One region of the Shewanella sp. Iso12 genome, then DNA from elsewhere that is predicted to be linked to it. Evidence: predicted binding sites of a transcription regulator. Region 1 holds the regulator's gene; the other holds the start of a gene.
The links. Region 1 encodes MetJ, which represses methionine synthesis genes. Its sites were predicted from a motif close to TAGACGTCTAGACGTCTA; they were not measured.

Region 1 (3,159 bases):
ATAGTGGCGGGCACGGCCACCAGGCTCTCAACCCCTCCCAGGCTCTCGGCCACGGAAAACAGCCTGAGCGCGCCGAGGAAGGCAACCACCTGCGCCTCATCACCCTTGAGCTCAAAACTCAGCATAGCGCCAAAGCCACTCTGCTGCCTGGCGGCAATCTCATGACCTGGGTGGCTCTTAAGCCCCGGATAGTAAACTTTGTCTACCACGGGACTCTGGCTCAGCAGCGCCACTATGCGCTCGGCATTGGCCTGATGCTCGCGGATCCTCAGCGCCAGAGTACGCAGGCCACGCAGGGTCAGGTAGCTGTCGAAGGCGCCACCGCTCAGCCCGAGCGTGTTGGAGCACCAGTGCAGCTGCTCTGCCAGTTCAGGATCTTTGGCAATCACGGCGCCGCCCACCACATCGCTGTGGCCATTGATGTATTTAGTGGTCGAGTGCACCACTATATCGGCCCCCAACAGTAAAGGCTGTTGCAGCGCCGGCGATAAAAAAGTGTTGTCGACCACCACCAATGCGCCCAGCTGGTGGGCCGCCTCGGCAATAGCGGCAATATCCACTACCCGCAGCAGCGGATTGGACGGCGTCTCGAGCCACACCATGCGCGGCTTTTGCGCCAGGGCAGCGGCGAGTGCTTGCGGGTCGGTTTGATCCAAAACCTGCAAGCGAAACTGGCCCTTGGCAGCCAGATTGGTGAACAGCCTATAGCTACCGCCATAACAGTCATGGGGCACCAACAAGAGGTCATCCGGCCCCAGCAGGTTGACCACCAGAGTAATGGCCGCCATGCCGGTCGCTGTGATTGCCGCACTGCAGCCCTGTTCCAGCTCCCCCAAGGCATCCCCCAGAATGGAGCGGGTAGGATTACCCGAGCGGCTGTAATCAAAGGCTCTTGGCTGAGTGTGGCCATCAAAGGCATAGTTGGTCGACAGATAGATGGGTGGCACCACGGCCCCGTGCTGGCTGTCTGATTCGATGCCCTGCCGGACCGCTGTGGTTGCTAATCGCCGCTCTGTCATAATCGACTCCTGAATGCTGAGGTTCGACACCATAAAGATGTCTGGACGTCTAAATCTAACCAATGACCATCCAGCCGTCAATAGGCATCAAGACGTTTGGACGTCCAAATGTATGGATTTCTGTTCATATTGCACAGATTTTGCAGGCAATCATTTGACTGTATCCTGTAAGGGTTTAAAATCTGCTGCGAATTAGTGAGATCACAGGTGAATCAATGACTGAATGGAATGGCGAATACATCAGCCCTTATGCCGAACACGGCAAGAAGAACGAGCAAGTGAAAAAAATCACTGTCTCTATTCCGTTGAAGGTGCTGAAAGTATTGACCGATGAGCGCACCCGGCGCCAGGTAAACAACCTGCGGCACGCCACAAACAGCGAACTGCTGTGCGAAGCCTTCCTGCATGCCTATACCGGCCAGCCACTGCCCAACGATGGGGATTTGTCCAAAGACAAACCCGACAGCATCCCGGAAGAGGCCAAGCGCATGATGGATGCCATGGGCATAGAATGGGAAGACATGGAGTAAGTGTGTTGTCCCTCAGAATTACCTTATAGTTGAACAAGGATCGCGGTGCGATCCTTGTCTTTTTTGGGGCTTGCGAATGTTGTCACTGATAGATCCCGTCACCCTGCTACTGGCGTCCCTGATCATATTTACCGGCGCCCTGACCCAGTCGTTGATAGGCTTTGGCTTGGCCGTGGTAGCCACACCTTTGCTGTATATCGTCGATCCGGAACTGGTTCCTGCCCCTGTTATCGCCATGGGGTTTTCCATCGCCCTGCTGACACTGGTACGCGAGCGTGGCCACCTGGAATTCAACGGCCTGCAATATGCCTTGTTGGGGAGGCTCCCCGGCGGCCTGATTGGCGCCACCCTGCTGTTGCTGGCGCCGCAGCCTATTCTGGGCTTGACCATAGCCCTGATTGTGGCCGTAGCCGTATTCCTCAGCCTTAGAAAGTACAGCATCAAGATCAACCGCCTCAGCCTGTTTATCGCCGGGATATTTTCCGGGATCTTCGGTACCGTGGCCGCCATAGGCGGACCGCCGATGGCCCTGCTGCTGGCGGGTAAGGATGCCAGTCAGTTCCGCGCAGCGCTGTCGGCCTTCTTCATCTTCAGCTCATTGATAGCCTTGATTATTCTCGGCTGTTTTGGCCTCTTGACCTTGAGACACCTATGGCTTTCGCTGTTGCTGCTGCCTTCGGTATTTCTCGGTTTTCTGGTGGCTGGCCGCTTGGTGGGCCGGGTGGATAAAGAGAAGACCCGAGTCCTGACGCTGGCGCTGTGCGCGCTGAGCGCCCTGTTGCTGACCATCAAATCAAGCCTGGCGCTCATCAACGGTTAATTTTAGAAGTGATAGCTGGTTTGCAGTACGCCGCCTATGGCGTCATCGCTGCCGAACATGCCGGTGAGATCCAGCCGGAAACTGTTGCCTATGGCGAACCCTGTCCCGAGTGAATAAAGATCGGCGGTGTGATCATTGAGATCCTGGCGATAACCGAGCCGTAAAGCAACCCAGTCAGCAGGCCGGTATTCACCGCCCAAACGCCAATAGCGGCTGCCCTCAAGCTCGGCAAACTTGTCGTTGTCGGTAAGATCCAAGTCGCTGCTGAGTGAAAAGGCCGCCCAGTCATAGGCCACCCCTGCGGTAACCATAGGTTTCACCTGATAGGTAAGCTGCACGCCGCCGGCCTCTATGCTGCTCAAGTCCCGCTTGATGAGGTTGCGACCACTGACACCGATAACCAAACCATCCAATGGCTGGAATGCCAGACCGATATCCAGGTTAAAGCCAGTGTCATCGCTTCGATAATCATCATCGTTGAAGTCATCGGCATCGAAGTTATTGGCGCTGACGGCATAGTTGAAACTATCCAGCCGTTGCAGCTTGGGGGTGACTCCCACTGTCACCGGCATATTGACGATAGATAGCGGATAGCTCACGGCCACCCCGAGCTCGGAAACCGCCCCGGCCACCACTCGCCCTTGGGAGGTCAAATCTTGGATTTCCGGCGGATTATTGGGGTCCAGATTATCCAGGGCATCAATATCCGCGGCGGCGATTTCGGCTATTCCCAAGGCATCGAGATAACTCTTGAATACAAAGGCATAATTAAAACCATCCGAGGGCATGA
Region 2 (3,159 bases), on a different contig from region 1:
GGATATGCAGCGAGTCCTTGTTCAAAAAACTCACCCGATGCACCGTCTCATTCATATTTGTTGCGTTGCTCATAGTGTGCTCTTGTTATCTCTGGGTTTGTCCGGCTCGAAACCGGCCCTACCGATTTTTTCAGTACGCGCCCCGAACATTACGTTAACGTAAACTAGCAAGCAACTCCCGCCTTGGGTGCTTTGCCAACTAGCATGGGATCGGCGCGTATATATTGGTTTACAATTCAGGCCAATGGCACCTCTGTGGCCTGAACCAGGCAGATCACTGTACGTTGGCCAATGGGCACCTTGGCGTTGGGAAACACCACGGCTTCCGAGTCCTGCTCTACTCGAATATCCCGGCCCGCTTCCCGCGCCAGCACATAACCCTTGGGGAAAGCAGTGAAGTTTTCCACATCGCTGGCGAAGGTAAATTCAAAGTCGTCGGCCTGCTTATTGATGACCCTACAGACCTGATAGATATTGACCCGCTCAAGCGCCTGCTCCTCGAGTTCGAGCGATTGCTTGCAGATCAAACGGCTCAGCATCTCCCGGGTGGCGATAAAACGTGTCATATCGTTTTGTCCCATGGGGTAAACCTTGCCAAGTTCAATGGTAAAGGCGTCGGCGCCAAACTGATTTGACGAGAAATAGCTGAAAGTGGTTGTGGGTTCGTGATGCAGCAACACGGTATCGACTCCGGCCGCCTCCAGGAACATCAATTGTTCACGGCTGTAAGCCTTACCCGGTCGATAGGGATAGATGGCAAACTTTTCATGCTTGGAGCCGCGAATGGCGGTGTGCAGATCGTAATGGATCCTCTGTCTTGCCCCTTGTGGTGCGTCTTCGAAGAAACGTGTGACATAAGTTTCCAGTTTCTTGGCGCGGATCCGCTCCGGGTTCACCAGCCCGGGGGGATTGGAATGTTCGCCACTGAACAGCCGGTTGAGGTTTTCATCGACAATACGGGTGCCACGGTTAATTGCCGCCGGGTTACCGAACATGAACAGTACTCGCTGCCCTACCCGTATTTCTTGCTTTAACAGCGACTTGATAATGCCATTACACAGTTCGATAGGTGCAGTTTCATTGCCGTGTACCCCGGATGACAGCACGATATCTTTATCACTCTGGTTGTCCAGAGGTTCAAACAGCAAGACTCCTGTGTCCCAAATCGCTATCCGGGTGTGGTCGCCAAGCGTGCCACTAATACTCTCCAATGAATTGGGGTTATTCAGAGTCAATGACAGGAAGTCAGGATTATCCTTCAGGGCTTGTAACACGAAATACTCCTTCTTATTGCCGATTTGGCTGTTGTTTCCATTAACGCTGTCTCCTGGGAACTTGTTGCAATGCGTTTGCTTGTTGAGACCAGCGCCAGAGAGCAAGGTTTCATAGTACCACAGCTTATTAAGTTGGCGATGTGACTAAAGCTATCCAATGCCAGGCTCGCGAACTGGTTTCAGATAGTTCTTATCTAACTAAGGAGCAAAAAAGCCACTCCGACAAATACACCACTTGCGCCGGAAAAACTTATCACGCATAATTTTGGCCATCTGGACATCTAGAGGTAAACTCAATGGCGGTAGCAACATTCGGTGGCGGTTGTTTTTGGGGGGTGGAGTATTTCTTTCGTCAAGTGCCCGGGGTATTAAACGCCACCAGTGGTTATATGGGCGGTGATGATAGAATCAACCGCTATGAAGAGGTAAAACAGGGAAACAGCGGCCATGCCGAAGTGGTTCAGGTGGAGTTCGATGAAGCCCAGGTTTCATTTACCGAGCTGCTGCAAGTTTTCTGGAGCAATCACAACCCCACCAGTCTCAATCGCCAAGGTGGTGATATCGGCACCCAGTATCGGAGCGTGATTTTTTTTCATAGCAAAGAGCAGAAGGAGCAGGCTGAGGCCTCAAAACTGGCGTTGGCTCGTAGTGGTAAGTGGGGTCAGCGGCACATAGTGACGGAAATTGTTCCAGTGAAACAGTTTCATCGTGCGGAAGAATATCATCAGGACTATATCCAGAAGAATAACCTGCCCAGTTGCCATCTTGAATATTGATCCCCGGAAATAAAAAAGCGCAACTGTGTTCACGGCTGCGCTTTTTTACTGAACTGGCAATCTCTTAAGCTCAGTTCGGCTTACCTTTTAGGGCGCTGGTTATCAGAGCTCTCGCCTGTTCCAGTATCTGCTGCAGATGCTGCTCGCTGACAAAGCTTTCGGCGTAAATTTTATAGAGTGCCTCAGTACCTGATGGTCTGGCGGCAAACCAGCCGTTGTCGGTTAGCACCTTAATACCGCCAATAGCACCATCATTGCCGGGGGCCTTGGTCAGTACCGCCTTAATCTTGTCTCCGGCCAAACTCTCTGCCCCCAGGGTATCTGCATTGAGGGTGGCAAAACGCGCCTTTTGCTTGGCATTGATGGGGCTGTCTATCCGTTTGTAGAAGCAATGACCGTGTATCGCAGCCAGTTCTGCATAACGCTCGGCTGGGTTTTTGCCGGTTACGGCGAGGATTTCAGCGGCCAGCAGCCCGAGAATAAAACCGTCTTTGTCCGTGCACCAGGTTGTGCCGTCACGTCGAAGGAAGGAGGCACCGGCACTTTCTTCGCCACCAAAGGCCAGGCTGGCTTCACTCAAACCACTGACAAACCACTTGAAACCAACCGGCACTTCACAAAGCTTGCGACCGTGTGAGGCAACTATCTTGTCTATCATGCCACTGGAAACCAAGGTCTTGCCGATTTGCAGCGTCTGCGGCCAATCGGGTCTGTGCTCCAGCAGGTAATCTATCGCCACCGCCAAAAAGTGGTTGGGGTCCATCAACCCTGTTTCTGGGCAGACTATCCCGTGTCTGTCGTAGTCGGGATCATTCCCAAGGCAGATATCGAACTCATCCATGTGCTTAAGCAGGCCTGCCATGGCAAAAGGCGATGAGCAGTCCATGCGGATTTTGCCGTCTTTATCCAGTGGCATAAAGCCGAAGCTGGGATCGACCCGGTCGTTGACCACGGTTATATTCACGCCATAACGGCGGGCAATATGTGGCCAGTAATGGATGCCTGAGCCGCCCAGAGGGTCGACACCTATGCGAACGCCGGCATCTTTGATGGCTTGCATATTTACTACAGAGGCGAGATCGGCAACATAGGGCTCTATAAGATCGGTT

Region 2: a site for MetJ is predicted at 1,549-1,566, ahead of msrA (peptide-methionine (S)-S-oxide reductase MsrA). Genes of this name have one in related genera too.

What each region holds. Positions count from the first base shown of each region.
Region 1 is NZ_JAAUHW010000012.1:152,609-155,767, forward strand. Features, by position in the region: gene metB (cystathionine gamma-synthase) at 1-1,019, opposite strand, end outside; gene metJ (met regulon transcriptional regulator MetJ) at 1,235-1,549, shown strand; gene HCX89_RS18115 (sulfite exporter TauE/SafE family protein) at 1,626-2,369, shown strand; gene HCX89_RS18120 (conjugal transfer protein TraF) at 2,372-3,159, opposite strand, start outside.
Region 2 is NZ_JAAUHW010000004.1:355,009-358,167, reverse strand. Features, by position in the region: gene HCX89_RS10450 (thiamine pyrophosphate-dependent dehydrogenase E1 component subunit alpha) at 1-73, opposite strand, end outside; gene astE (succinylglutamate desuccinylase) at 237-1,274, opposite strand; gene msrA (peptide-methionine (S)-S-oxide reductase MsrA) at 1,571-2,050, shown strand; gene pgm (phosphoglucomutase (alpha-D-glucose-1,6-bisphosphate-dependent)) at 2,121-3,159, opposite strand, start outside.